2 regions of the Oceanimonas sp. MB9 genome follow, and region 1 is predicted to be linked to the other one. Evidence: predicted binding sites of a transcription regulator. Region 1 holds the regulator's gene; the other holds the start of a gene.
The links. Region 1 encodes LexA, which represses DNA repair genes until DNA is damaged. Its sites were predicted from a motif close to ANCTGTNTNNNNANACAGNT; they were not measured.
Positions count from the first base shown of each region.

Region 1 (7,480 bases):
GAGACAGTCATGCCCGCTTTGCCGATGGTCCCCGGCAAGCCGGCTGGATCAGCGATCTGCTGCGCCAGACCGGTCCGGTCAACCTGCTGGTGCTGCTGGCCTGCCTGCTGGTCTATGGCCTGAGCTGGCTGGGGCTGCCCATGTTCGGCGTGCTGTCTTTCCCGCCCCGGGCAGAATGGCTGCTGGGGGTGGAATTCTGGCGCGCCTTTACTCCGGCGCTGATGCATTTCTCCCTGATGCACCTGGTGTTCAACCTGTTCTGGTGGTGGTATCTGGGCGGCATGGTGGAGCGACGGCTGGGCAGCGGCAAGCTGCTGGTGCTGCTGCTGGTGGCGGCGGTGCTGCCCAACCTGCTGCAGTTCTGGGCCAGCGGGCCGCGTTTCGGTGGTCTGTCGGGGGTGGTGTATGCGCTGCTGGCCTACGTCTGGTTCAGCGGCCGGCTCAACCCGGCCCGGGGCATCGGCCTGCCCGACGGCATGGCGGTCTTCATGGTGGTGTGGCTGGTGCTGGGCTTTGCCGATCTGCTGGGCACGCCGGTGGCCAATATGGCCCACCTGGGCGGCGCCCTGATCGGCCTGCTTCAGGCCTGGCTCGACAACCGCCGCACTACTGGTAAAGAAAGGTCGTAAACAGCAGACGACGCACCGGGGTCTGGCCGGTTTCCTCGAGCAGCAGTTCGTTGAGCCGCTCCCGGCCCTGATCGGCCAGCTCGGTGCGGGCCGGCAGGGAGCGGATTTCCTGCCGGCTTTTCTGGGCCAGCAGATCATTCAGCGCGTCCCGCAGCAGCGGCATATTCTCTTCCACCACCGCCAGCTGATCCGGTCGTTCCAGCATCAGATCCACCGCCACTCGCACATAGCCCAGGTTTTGTCCTGAGTTCTGGTAGTTGGTAATAATGTCCGGTGTCATGGTGTAGTATATGGGCCCGGCAGGCGCCGCCGGTTCATCCTGGGCGCTGAGCGGGCCTGCGCTGACCAGCAGCAGGCAGAGGGCAACAAACCGAAACATGTGAGTCTCCGACGAGTAAGCGAGCGGGCATTGTTTAAATATTTGCCGGCCAAGTCAATCGGCGGGTGCCCGGTGAGGCCGGGCTGTGACCGGAGCAGGACCAGAAAGCAATTGTATGTCTTTGTTGTTTGATGAACAAAACACGGCCTCCAGCGCCGATCACCTCTGGCGCTGGGGAAGCGAAACGCCGGCTGCGCCGGTGCTGAATGCCTGGCTGCATGACACCGGGTCACTGACCCGGCTATTGCGCCGGCACTGCCGGCAGTTTGAGGTGCAGCTGTTGAGCGATGCCAGCCTGCGGTCGCTCACACCGACCCAGGCGGAACTGCTCGGCTGTGACCAGGCCTTTTGTCGAGAGGTATTGCTGTGCTGTGACGGCCGGCCCTGGGTCTATGCCAGCTCGCTCTATTCTTCCGCCACGCAACGGGCGCTGCCGGCGCTGGCCGGGCTGGGCTCCCGGGCGCTGGGTGAGCTGATGTTCGAGGCGCCGGATCTGGAGCGCACGCCCTTTGAGTTCGCGCGCCTGAATGCTACTGAATATCGGCGACTGGCCGAGCGTACCGGGCTGAACGCCGGCTTTGCCCCTGCGCCCTGGGCGCGCCGCTCCACCCTCAGCACCGGCGCCGCCCGAGTGCTGGTGACCGAACTCTTTTTGCCGGCTTCGGCTCTCTATCAGGACACAATGCAGGACACGACCTCATGACCACCCTGACTTCTCCTTCCCGACCGCGCTGGCGCGCCTACATGGCCCTGGCCCGGCTCGACAAGCCCATTGGCACCCTGCTGCTGCTGTGGCCCACCCTGTGGGCACTGTGGATTGCCGCCGACGGGTTACCGTCACCCTGGCTGCTGCTGGTGTTCGTGGCCGGGGTGTTTTCCATGCGCTCCGCCGGCTGTGTGATCAACGACTACGCCGACCGCCATATCGACGGTCATGTCAAGCGCACCCAGGCCCGGCCGCTGCCCGCCGGTGAACTCACCGAGCGCCAGGCGCTGGGCTTTTTTGCCCTGCTGGTGGGCATTTCCTTTGTGCTGGTGCTGACCACCAATGCCTTTACCATTGGCCTGGCCTTTGCGGGTCTGTTCTGGGCGGCGCTCTATCCCTTTATGAAGCGCTTTACCAACCTGCCTCAGCTGTTTCTCGGCATCGCGTTTTCCTGGGCCATTCCCATGGCCTTTGCCGCCCAGAGCAACAGCCTGCCCGCCGGCCTCTGGTTGCTGTTTGCCGCTAACCTGACCTGGACCGTGGCCTACGACACCATGTATGCCATGGTGGATCGGGACGACGACCTCAGAATCGGCGTCAAGTCCACCGCCATTCTGTTTGGCCGGCGCGACAAGCTGATTGTGGGCCTGCTGCAACTGGCTACCCTGTTGCTGCTGGTGGCGGCGGGCCGAGCGTTTGAACTGGCCGCCCCCTTTTACTGGGGCCTGCTGGCGGTGGCCGGCCTGTTTGTGTATCAGCAGCGCTTGATTCGCGATCGGGAGCGCATGCCCTGCTTTCGCGCCTTTCTCAACAACAACTACGCCGGCATGGCGGTGTTCGCCGGCCTGGTGCTGGCGCTGTGGTAAGTGGAAGGCTTTGGGGCTTGCTCTGGACTCATTACTGGATATACTGACAGTTAACTGTATAAACAGACAGGTTTCATCATGAAGGCCCTTACTCCCCGCCAGTCGCAGGTGCTGGACATTATCAAGGAACACATTCAGCAAACCGGCATGCCGCCCACCCGGGTGGAAATTGCCAAGGTGCTGGGGTTCAAGTCCGCCAATGCGGCGGAAGAGCACCTCAAGGCGCTGGCCAAGAAGGGCGTGATTGAAATCATGCCCGGCACTTCCCGGGGCATTCGCCTGGCCGGGGAAGAGGCGGAAGAAGAACAGGGCCTGCCGCTGGTGGGCCGGGTGGCCGCCGGTGAACCCATATTGGCGCAACAGCACATCGAGAGCCATTACCGGCTTGATCCTGGCTTGTTCCACCCCTCTGCCGACTTTCTGTTGCGGGTGCAGGGCATGAGCATGAAGAACATCGGCATCATGGACGGCGACCTGCTGGCGGTGCACAAAACCCAGGAGGTTCGCAACGGCCAGGTGGTGGTGGCCCGGCTCGACGACGAAGTGACCGTCAAGCGCTTTCAGCGTACGGGCAGCAAGGTCAGCCTGATCCCGGAAAACGAAGAGCTCTCGCCCATTGAAGTGGATCTGCGCAGCCAGGAGCTCACCATTGAAGGCCTGGCCGTGGGCGTGATCCGCAACGGTGATTTCTAACGTCGTCGTTTCAACCGGCAGGCCCCTGCCTGCCGGTCCTTTCTTCACTCAGCTCCCGTTACAACCCCTATTCCCCCATCCTCAGTCCTAAAATCTTTATATTTTACATTTCCTTGAGTGCTGCTTTACTTAGAGTCAGCCGAGCCTAAGGGATGTAGTCGTTCGGCACACATTCATTCCAGACTTGAGTACTCCGGGTGACAGGATGAAACGATTGGGGGTGCGCGTGAAGCCGATTCTGCTGTTGCTATTGTCCTTGCTGGTCTGCCTGCCTGCGCGGGCGCAGACCCGTCTTAACATGACCGAAGGGGTCACCGAGATCAGCCAGCAGGTTTACGGCCTGCACATGACCATCCTCATTATCTGTGCCGTTATCGGCCTGGTGGTGTTCGGGGTCATGTTCTGGGCCATTATTCACCATCGCAAGTCAAAAGGGGCCAAGGCCGCCCAGTTTCACGAAAGCACCAAGGTCGAGATCCTCTGGACCATTATTCCCTTTCTCATTCTGGTGGCCATGGCCATTCCCGCCACCAAAACCCTGGTGGCGATGGAAGACGCGTCCGAACCCGATCTCACCGTGCAGGTCACCGGCTCTCAGTGGAAGTGGCATTACCGCTACTTCGACGAAGACGTCGAATTTTTCAGCCTGCTGGCCACCATGCCCCAGCAGATTGCTGGCACGGTGACCAAGGGAGACAACTACCTGCTGGAGGTGGATTATCCCCTGGTGCTGCCCACGGATCGCAAGGTGCGTTTCCTGATCACCTCCGACGACGTCATTCACTCCTGGTGGGTGCCGGCCTTTGCGGTGAAAAAGGACGCCGTGCCCGGCTTTATCAACGAGGCCTGGACCCGCATTAACGAGCCCGGCCTGTACCGGGGTCAGTGCGCCGAGCTGTGCGGCAAGGATCACGGCTTTATGCCCATCGTTGTGGATGCCCGCTCACCCGAGGAATTTGATGGCTGGCTGGCTCAGGTCAGGGCCGAACAGGCCGAGGCCAGGGCCGCCGAGCAGGAACTGCTGGCCATGAACATGAGCCGGGAGGAGCTGATGACCCTGGGCGAGCAGGTTTACCAGAAAGCCTGCGCCGCCTGTCACCAGGCCAATGGCGAAGGCATTCCCGGTGCCTTTCCAGCCCTTACAGGCAGCGACATGGTGCTCAATGACAGGGCTGGCCATATCAACATAGTGCTGTACGGCAAGGCGGGCACCGCCATGCAGAGCTTTGACAAGCAGCTGGCGCTCAAGGAGCTGGCGGCGGTGATCACCTATGAACGCAATGCCTGGGGCAACGACACCGGGGATCTGGTACAGCCCAAGGACATTCATCAGGCCAGACAGGGACAATAGGGGGCAGTGATGGCGCAGATGGATCGCACTGAAACCGCGGACATTCACCTGGTGGGAGAGGAGCATCATCACGGCCCCGCCCGGGGACTGGGCCGCTGGCTGTTTACCACCAACCACAAGGACATCGGCAGCCTCTACCTGCTGTTCAGCCTGACCATGTTCCTGCTGGGGGGCGCCATGGCCATGGTGATTCGGGCCGAGCTGTTTCAGCCCGGGCTGCAACTGGTGGAGCCCAACTTCTTTAACCAGATGACCACCATGCACGGACTTATCATGGTGTTCGGCGCCGTCATGCCCGCCTTTGTGGGCCTGGCCAACTGGATGATTCCCATGATGATAGGGGCGCCCGACATGGCGCTGCCGCGCATGAACAACTGGAGTTTCTGGATACTGCCCTTTGCCTTTGTGCTGATGCTGAGCTCGCTGTTTGTGCCCGGCGGCGGCCCCAATTTCGGCTGGACCTTCTATGCACCGCTGTCGACTACCTATGGTCCCGACAGCACCGCCCTGTTTGTGTTTGCCATTCACATCATGGGCATCAGTTCCATCATGGGGGCGATCAATGTCATTGTAACCATATGGAATCTTAGGGCGCCGGGAATGACCTGGATGAAGTTGCCGCTGTTCTGCTGGACCTGGTTGATCACCGCCTTTCTGCTGATTGCGGTGATGCCGGTGCTGGCCGGCGCCGTGACCATGGTGCTGACCGACAAGTATTTCGGCACCAGCTTCTTTGAGGCAGCCGGGGGCGGGGATCCGGTGATGTTCCAGCATATTTTCTGGTTCTTTGGCCATCCCGAGGTATACATCATGATATTGCCGAGTTTCGGCATTATCTCGGCCATCATTCCCGCTTTCAGCCGCAAGCCGCTGTTTGGCTACGCCTCCATGGTGTATGCCACCGCCTCCATCGCCGGGCTCAGCTTTCTGGTGTGGGCCCACCACATGTTCACCGTGGGCATGCCGGTGGCGGCGGAGCTGTTCTTCATGTACTGCACCATGCTGATTTCGGTGCCCACCGGGGTCAAGGTGTTCAACTGGGTGGCCACCATGTGGCGGGGCTCCATCAGCTTTGAAGTGCCCATGCTGTTCGCCCTGGCTTTTATCGTGCTATTTACCATGGGGGGCTTCAGCGGCCTGATGCTGGCCATTACTCCGGCCGACTTTCAGTATCACGACACCTACTTCGTGGTGGCCCATTTCCACTATGTGCTGGTGTCGGGTGCCATCTTCTCCATCATGGCGGCGGCCTATTACTGGCTGCCCAAGTGGACCGGTCACATGTTCGATGAGCGCCTGGCCAAATGGCACTTCTGGTGCTCCGTGGTATCGGTCAACCTGCTGTTCTTTCCCATGCACTTTCTCGGCCTGGGCGGCATGCCCCGGCGCATTCCCGATTATTCGCTGCAGTTTGCCGACATCAATGCCCTGGTCAGCATCGGCGGCTTTGCCTTTGGCCTGTCCCAGCTGATCTTCGTGGCGGTGCTGGTGAAGTGCATTCGCGGCGGCGAGCGGGCCCAGGCCAAACCCTGGGAGGGCGCCGAAGGGCTGGAGTGGACGGTGCCGTCGCCGGCACCCTACCACACCTTTGAAACGCCGCCGGAGGTGAAGTGATGGATCACGGCAGGAAGGCCCTGCGGCTGGGCGGACTGGCCCTGGCCATGTTCGGCTTTGGTTTTGCCCTGGTGCCCTTGTATGACGTGTTCTGCGACATCACCGGGCTGAACGGCAAGACTGACACCACGGCGGCGGTAGCGGCGAAACGGGTGGATGAACAGCGGCTGGTCACGGTGGAGTTCATCACCTATCAGAACACCGGCCTGGGCGGTGAATTTTCCCCTTCGGTGCGTCGGCTGAAAGTGCATCCGGGCGAGATGCACAGGGTGGACTTTACCGTGACCAATCCGGGGGTGGACAACCGGGTGCTGCGGGCCATTCCCTCGGTGTCACCGGGGAGGGCGGCGGGTTACCTGCGCAAGACCGAGTGTTTCTGCTTTGAGGAGCAGCCCCTTGATGGCCTGGCGCGAGCGGTAATGCCCATGAGTTTTTACGTGGACGAGGCGCTGCCCGACGATATTGAGGTATTCACCCTGTCCTACACCCTTTACGACATCAGCGAGCAGGTGGCCAGCGAAGGCTGACAAGGAGGCTAGCATGGCGGTCAAGACGGAAAAATATTATGTACCGGCGCAAAGTCCCTGGCCCATTGTCGGCGCCGTTGGCCTGTTTTTGCTGGCCTCGGGGGCAGGTATGTGGGCCGCCGGCATTGCCGGCATTGCCGGGCCTGTGGTGTTTGCCGCCGGCACCCTGGTCATGACGGTCATGCTGTTTGGCTGGTTTTCCAATGTGATCAGCGAATCCCATCAGGGCCTGTACAGCGAACAGATGGACAGATCCTTTCGTCAGGGCATGACCTGGTTCATCTTTTCCGAAGTGATGTTTTTTGGCGCTTTCTTTGGCGCCCTGTTTTATGCCCGCATTCTGGCGGTGCCCTGGCTGGGGGGAGCCGGCAACAACGCCATGACCCACGAGGTGCTGTGGCCGCAGTTTCAGCCTATCTGGCCGCTGCTGACCACCCCGGGGGGCATGGAAACCACCGCCATGGGCTGGCTGGGATTGCCGCTGATCAACACCGTTATCCTGTTGACCTCGTCGGTGACGGCGCACCTGGCCCACCTGGCCCTGCTGCAGGAGCAGCGTGACCGAATCAAGGCCTGGCTGGGTGCCACCGTGCTGCTGGGGGTGTTGTTTCTGGCGCTGCAGATCTGGGAGTACGTGCATGCCTACCAGGATCTCGGCCTGCGGCTCGACTCCGGCATTTACGGCAATACCTTCTTTCTGCTCACCGGCTTTCAC
Region 1 is NZ_VFBE01000001.1:27,237-34,716, reverse strand. Features, by position in the region: gene glpG (rhomboid family intramembrane serine protease GlpG) at 1-629, shown strand, start outside; gene OJHNALOF_RS00190 (flagellar basal body-associated FliL family protein) at 607-1,008, opposite strand; gene OJHNALOF_RS00185 (chorismate lyase) at 1,124-1,711, shown strand; gene ubiA (4-hydroxybenzoate octaprenyltransferase) at 1,708-2,580, shown strand; gene lexA (transcriptional repressor LexA) at 2,659-3,273, shown strand; gene coxB (cytochrome c oxidase subunit II) at 3,479-4,624, shown strand; gene ctaD (cytochrome c oxidase subunit I) at 4,643-6,238, shown strand; gene OJHNALOF_RS00160 (cytochrome c oxidase assembly protein) at 6,238-6,765, shown strand; gene OJHNALOF_RS00155 (cytochrome c oxidase subunit 3) at 6,779-7,480, shown strand, end outside.

Region 2 (7,480 bases), on a different contig from region 1:
CGTTTTACATCCAGACCGGCGATGCGGCCGGCATCCTTGGTGGCCTGACGCTGGGCGTCGTTGAAGTAGGCCGGCACGGTGATAACGGCTTCGGTGACGGCCTCACCCAGATAGTCTTCGGCGGTCTTCTTCATCTTCTTCAGCACTTCGGCAGAGATCTGCGGCGGTGCCATTTTCTTGTCTTTGGCTTCCACCCAGGCGTCGCCGTTGTCGGCATTAACGATGCTGAAGGGCATGATCTTGATGTCGCGCTGCACTTCTTCGTCTTCAAAGCGACGGCCGATCAGGCGCTTGATGGCAAACAGGGTGTTTTTGGGGTTGGTCACGGCCTGGCGCTTGGCGGGCTGACCTACCAGGGTTTCGCCATCGTCGGTATAGGCGATGATGGAGGGAGTTGTGCGGGCACCCTCGGCGTTTTCAATGACCCGTGGAGTATCCCCGTCCAGGATCGCAACGCAGGAGTTGGTGGTACCCAGATCGATGCCGATGATTTTACCCATAGAATCCTCTCTTGATATTGCTAATTCGGTAACAAGCGTTTGGTGTATTTTGCTTTAACGTCTATATGTGGCTGCCGGTGAAGGCTTTCAAGACGACGGTCACATTTTTTTGCTGAAACTGGTTCAGGCCTGAGTGTCGATGGCCGGGCCCTTGGCCACCATGACCATGGCGGGGCGCAGCACCCGGCCGTTAAGCTCATAGCCCTTCATCATCACCGCCAGCACGGCATTGGGCGCCACTTCGTCGCTTTCCACCATGCTCATGGCCTGGTGCTTGTTGGGGTCAAAGGGCTGGCCCTTGGGGTCGATGGGCTCAACGCCGAATTTTTCCACCACGTTCAGCAACGACTTCAGGGTCAGCTCCACGCCTTCGTGCACTGCCTTAAAGGCATCGCTTTCCTCACTGGTGTGCTCGATGGCCCGTTCCAGGCTGTCGATCACCGGCAGCAGCTCACCCGCAAACTTTTCCAGGGCAAATTTTTGTGCCTTTTCCACGTCCTGCGCGGCGCGGCGGCGAATATTTTCCATCTCGGCCACGGCACGCAGGGCGTTGTCCCGCTCTTCCTTGGCACTGCTTTCGGCGGCGGCCAGTTTCTGTTCCAGTTCGGCGACATAAGCCGCATCGGGCTGGACGGCATCCTGCGCTTGCTCGACCTGCTCAGCCTCGGCGGCCGGCTGTTGCTCCTGCTCGAGTTCTGCGGCCTGCTCCGTATCCACCTGATTCTGCTTGCTGCTCATGTTGTCTCCCGTCAGTATCAATGAACTTTGCTGGCTATATGGGGACGCGGATTGTCATTTCAAGGGCGAAAGCACAGAGACTTGCATTCCCCCTGGTAGCACTTGGGCAACACTCTGATTAGAATGGCGATTATTCAACAACGTCGAGCAATGTGGACCGCTTCGCCGGACAGTGATTTATGGAAACCGACTTCAATACCATCGCCCTTATCGGCAAACCGGATCATCAGGGCGCCAACCAGACCCTGGTGGCGCTGTACCGCTACCTGGCGGGGCTGGGTCTGAATGTGGTGATCGAGCGCCGGGTGGGTGAACAACTGGGCCTGGCCGACGCCGAGTTGCTGGAAATGGTGGAGCTGGGCGAGCGCGCCGATTTGGCCATCGTGGTGGGCGGTGACGGCAACATGCTGGGCTCGGCCCGCGTGCTGTCCCGCTTTGATGTGGCGGTAGTGGGTGTTAACCGGGGCAACCTCGGCTTTCTGACCGATATCTCCCCCGACAGCTTTGAGCAGCCACTGGAACGGCTGCTGGCCGGTGATTACCAGACCGAACACCGCTTTCTGCTGGAAGCCCAGGTGCACCGCCACGGGCAGCTCAAGGCCAGCAATACCGCCATGAACGAAGCGGTACTGCACCCGGGCAAAATCGCCCACATGATTGAGTTTGAGGTATATATCAACGGCCATTTCATGTATAGCCAGCGCGCCGACGGCATGATAGTGGCCACCCCTACCGGCTCCACCGCCTATTCCCTCTCCGCAGGCGGCCCCATTCTCACCCCCAACCTCAACGCCATTACCCTGGTGCCCATGTTCCCCCATACCCTGAGCTGCCGGCCCATCGTGATCGACGCCGACGCCCAGATAAAAATGGTGCTCTCCCCCGCCAACAAGAGCGAGCACATGCTGGTGAGCTGTGACGGCCATGTGTCGTTGGCGGTGCAACCCGGTGATGAAATTCACATCAACAAGAGCCCACACCGGTTGAAGCTGCTGCACCCGCGGGGCCACAGTTATTTTGAAGTACTGCGCAGCAAACTGGGCTGGGGCAGCAAGCTGTTCTGATCCCGTGAGGGGTGAGGAGTGAGGGGTGAGAAGTAAATTACGGATTCGCCTCACACCTTACCCCTCACCACCCCCTCCCCTTGCACTGTATAAAACAACAGTATACTGTATTCCCATACAGCATCTATTTTGTTGCGGGGAATCACCATGTTGCTTCAGCTCACCATCAGCAATTTCGCCATCGTTTCCTTTCTCGAGCTGGATCTGCGTAAAGGCATGACCAGCATTACCGGCGAAACCGGCGCCGGCAAATCCATCGCCATCGACGCCCTGGCCCTTGCCCTGGGCGAGCGCGCCGATGCCGACTCGGTGCGCCCTGGTGCCGACAAGGCCGACATCAGTGCCCGCTTTCGCATCGACAAACTGCCCCGAGTCAAGGCCTGGCTGTGCGAGCAGGAGCTGGACGAGCAGGATGAGTGCATACTGCGCCGCACCCTGAGCCGGGAAGGCCGCTCCCGCGGTTATATCAACGGCACCCCGGTGCCGCTGTCGCAACTCAAGGCCCTGGGCGGCCTGTTGGTCAATATTCACGGCCAGCATGCCCATCAGGAGCTGCAAAAACCCGATCATCAGCGCGCCCTGCTCGACGCCTATGCCGGTCACCACCAGCTGCTGGCCGGTGTCAGCGCCGGTTATCAGCATTGGCGGCAGCTCAACAACGAGCGCAAACAGCTGCAAGCCGAACAGGAAAAATGGCAGGCGGAGCGCCAGTTGCTGGAATATCAGGTGGCGGAGCTCGACGAGCTCGCCCTGGCCGAAGACGAATTCCCCGAGCTGGAAGCCGAGCACAAACGGTTGTCAAACGGTGCCGAGCTGCTCACTGACTGCCAGCTGGCCCTTAATGTGCTGGGCGACAACGACGAAAGCAATGCCCTGCAGTTGGTGCGCCAGGGACTGAAAACCCTGAGCGAGCTGGTTGCCATGGACTCGCGCCTGGGCCCGGTATTGGAAATGGTGGAAGGCAGCCTCATTCAGCTGGAAGAAGGCCACAGCGAGCTCGGCCGTTACCTGGATCGGCTGGAACTGGATCCGGAGCGCTTGCATGAGGTGGAAAGTCGTATGAGCAAGGTGATGGAGCTGTCGCGCAAGCACCATGTGCCCGCCGCCGAGCTGTTCCTGTTCCACCAGCAGCTCAAGGCCCGACTGGCCGACATGGATCACGGCAGCAGCCGGCTGGAAGGACTCGATGAAGAAGTGGAGCAGGCCCGGGAAAACTTTGTACAGGCTGCCGAGCGACTGAGCCAGAGCCGCCAGCGATACGCCGACGCCCTTAACAAGCAGATCACCCATAGCCTGCACCAGCTCAGCATGGAAAAGGGTCGTTTTGAAATACAGGTGCACGCCGATGCCAGCGCCGGGTTCTCTCCCCTGGGCATCGACCGGGTCGAGTTTTTGGTAAGCACCAATCCGGGCCAGCCCATGAGCCCGCTGGCCCGAGTGGCGTCGGGCGGCGAGCTGTCACGTATCAGCCTGGCGATTCAGGTGATTACCGCCCAGAAGGTGGAAACCCCGACGCTGATTTTTGACGAGGTGGACGTGGGCGTGAGTGGCCCCACCGCCGCTGTGGTTGGCAAGCTGCTGCGGAAACTGGGCGAGTCAACCCAGGTGCTGGTGATCACTCACCTGCCCCAGGTGGCGGGCAATGGCCATCAGCATTTCTTTGTGAGCAAGAGCAGCAATACCGATAATACCGAAACCCGCATGCAGGAGCTGGACGAACCACTCCGCCTGCAGGAACTGGCCCGACTGCTGGGTGGCAACCGCATTACCGACAATACCCTGGCTAATGCCCGGGAACTGCTGGTGTGTGAGTGAAACGGGGAAACGGAAGATGTGGAAACGGGAAGACATAACACGTCCCACATCTTATTTCCAACGTCTACACCAGCCGGCGGGCGGCACCCACCACGATGTCGATCACTTTTTGCTCGGTGTTTTGCATTGTGCTTTCGTCAGGAATTTCCTGCTGGGTTCGGTTGACGATCACCCCCGCCACACAACCGGCCTTCAGGCCCTGACTGGCACACATGGTGAACAGGGTCGCCGACTCCATTTCGTAGTTCAGCACGCCCATCGACTGCCATTCCTTCATGCTGCCCTGAAATCGGCGCAACATGCGGGCCGAATGGGTGTCGTAGCGCTCCTGGCCAGGATAAAAGGTGTCGGACGACGCGGTAATGCCCACATGGGGCGCCACGCCCAGCTCCCGTGCCGCATCCACCAGGGCACAGGTACAATCAAAATTGGCCACGGCCGGAAACTCCAGGGGGGCAAAATGACCGCTGGCGCCGTCGAGGCGCACCGCTGCCGTGGTCACAATAATGTCACCCACCGCCACCTCGGGCTGTATGGCCCCCGTGGTGCCCACCCGCAAGAAGGTACGTACTCCCAGCTGAGCCAGCTCTTCCACCGCAATGGAAGTGGAGGGTCCGCCAATGCCGGTGGAACACACCACCACCGGCTTGCCATCCAGCTCTCCCAGCCAGGAGGTAAACTCCCGCTGGCTGGCGAGGTGCACCGGATTTTCCAGCTGACGGGCAATGCGCTCTACCCGTTCCGGTGCACCGGGCAGAATGGCCAGTGCGGCGCCACGCAAATCCTCATCGGTCACACCCAGATGAAAAACATGTTTGGTCATCACGAAGTTCCTCAAGCGAGTACAATAGCCTCGAATAGTAAGCCAGCCCGGGGAAAATCACCATGTTAACCCGCGGAACCAATTCAAGCGGCACCGGTCAGTCTTTTACATCCCATTGCAGTGCCGCTATGATGCCGGCAGGATTCACAGGACAACACCGCCTATGCAACTCAAAAGCTTGATATTACCCCTTTTTCTCGCCCTGCCCCTGACCGGTTGTAACCTGGTCTACAAGGTCGACATTCCCCAGGGCAACTACCTGGAAGAAAAACAGGTGGCACAGCTTCGCCAGGGCATGACCAAGGAGCAGGTGCGCTTCCTGCTGGGAAATCCCATGAGCCTGGATGGCTTTAATCACGACCGCTGGGTCTATCTCTATTATTTCAAGCCGGGTCGGGGTGAGCTGGAACAAAAACGTCTGGTGCTGGATTTCGTCAATGATGGTCTGGTGACCATGGGCGGCGACTTCACCTCACCCGAAGCCTTTGAACAGGGTCTGTAATGCCATTATCCCAATAAAAACGGAGCCCGCGGGCTCCGTTTTTATTTGCGAGTACGCTTGGGATCCGGCCGGCCGCCGGTGACCTTGTCGGCCCGGCCTTCTTCCTTGGCCTGCTCGGCCCGGCGCCGGCGTATGTCTTTCGGATCCGCCAGCAGCGGCCGATAGATTTCAATGCGGTCACCGTCGTGTACCGACTGGCCCAGCTTGACCTGCCGGCTGAATATGCCCACCGCGTTCTGCTCGAGATCGATATCGGGAAACTGCTGCAGAATACCGGACTGCTCGATGATCTCCCGCACCGTGGCCTCGGGAGACACACGCAGGCTCAGCACCGTCTGCCGGTCCGGCAGGGCGTATACCACTTCAACCTGAATAAGATGCATTGCCGTATACCTCCCGCGCCCGCTCACTGAAGGCATGCACCATGGCATTGGTCAGCTCCTTGAAGATACCGCCAAAAGCCAGCTCCACCAGCCGGGACTTGAACTCGAAATGCAGCTTCAGCTCCACCTTGCAGGCGTCTTCATCAAGGGGAATAAAAGTCCAGCCACCGTTCAGCGCCTTGAAGGGACCATCGACCAGTTCCATGTTGATTTTGTGGTCCTGTTCAAGGCGGTTGCGGGTAGTAAAGGTCTTGCGGATTCCAGCCTTGGCCACATCGAGCGCCGCCGTAATGCTGTGTTCGTTTTTATCCAGTACGCGACTGGCCACGCACCCGGGCAGAAACTGCGGGTAATCGTCCACATTATTGACCAGCTCATACATCTGCTTGGCACTGAACATCACCAGCGCACTTCGAGTAATACTCGGCATAACCTCTCCTGGCATTCTGACGGGGCGATTTTAACACTTATGCGAGCCGGGCTCACCCTCAGGTGAAGCTCAAAAAGTGACCGGTCGCCAGTTAGCCAATTCCCAAGCACCAAAGGGCACCGTATAATGCGCGCACTATGGCAAAAAACAAACCCAAAAAGAAACCCGTCTCCAGCAGCATCGCCGTCAATCGCAAGGCGCGGCACGAATATTCCATCGAGGAAAAATTCGAGGCCGGACTCGAGCTGCAGGGATGGGAAGTTAAAGCGCTGCGCGCCGGCAAGGCCAACATCGGCGAGGCTTACGTGTTCATGAGAAATGGCGAGGCGTTCCTGTTTGCCGCCACCATTAACCCTCTCAACATGGCCTCTACCCATGTGGTCTGCGATCCGTTACGCACCCGTAAGCTGCTGCTGCACAAACGCCAGCTGGACCGCCTGACCGGCCTGATTGAACGGGAAGGCTACACCCTGGTGCCGCTGTCTTTGTATTGGTCCAAGTCCTGGGTCAAGGCCGAGATTGGCCTGGTTAAGGGTAAAAAAGCCCACGACAAGCGCCAGGACATGAAGGAACGCGACTGGCAACGGGAAAAGGCCCGTATGATGAAACACAAGGGCCGCTAAGCAGGGCTTGTGTTTCGGCAGTAATTGCAATAAGATCAAAGTTCAACTTGGGGCTGATTCAGGATTCGACGAGATTCTCGAACTCCAAGGTGCATGCCGAGGTGCGATAGGCCTCGTTAAACAATCGCAAAAAAATAGTCGCAAACGACGAAAACTACGCACTGGCAGCTTAATAACCTGCGCAGAGCCCTTCTGCCCTAACTTGCCTGTGACTTAGGGAATCGGAAGGTCATCCTTCACAGGATCGCGTGGATGCCGTGCCTGACGGTTGAAGCGTTAAAACCAATTCAGGATAGTCTGTCTGTGGCGTGTCAGTCCGCAGCAGCTGGCGAATTTAATGACTGACTAAGCATGTAGTACCGACGACGTAGGTTTTTCGGACGCGGGTTCAACTCCCGCCAGCTCCACCAATCGATTGGAAGGCCCCTTAATGGGGCCTTTTTGTTGGCCAGTGTCCTGCCAGTGCCATCTAACCTCCTGTGTCCGGCATGGTTTTTTGAGTCCGGTTCCAGTAACATTCCAGAAAATTGACTTACGGGTTTATTTGCCCTTCCCTCAGGTTCTGCTGTCATGTCATCCAGTTCACTGCCCCGGCTCAATCT
Region 2 is NZ_VFBE01000005.1:753,168-760,647, reverse strand. Features, by position in the region: gene dnaK (molecular chaperone DnaK) at 1-500, opposite strand, end outside; gene grpE (nucleotide exchange factor GrpE) at 624-1,238, opposite strand; gene nadK (NAD(+) kinase) at 1,418-2,302, shown strand; gene recN (DNA repair protein RecN) at 2,450-4,117, shown strand; gene udp (uridine phosphorylase) at 4,182-4,940, opposite strand; gene OJHNALOF_RS06775 (outer membrane protein assembly factor BamE) at 5,104-5,442, shown strand; gene OJHNALOF_RS06770 (RnfH family protein) at 5,484-5,825, opposite strand; gene OJHNALOF_RS06765 (SRPBCC family protein) at 5,806-6,255, opposite strand; gene smpB (SsrA-binding protein SmpB) at 6,393-6,878, shown strand; RNA gene ssrA (transfer-messenger RNA) at 6,928-7,288, shown strand; gene OJHNALOF_RS06750 (sensor domain-containing diguanylate cyclase) at 7,449-7,480, shown strand, end outside.
Region 2: the regulator LexA is predicted to act here: its motif matches at 2,386-2,405, upstream of recN (DNA repair protein RecN).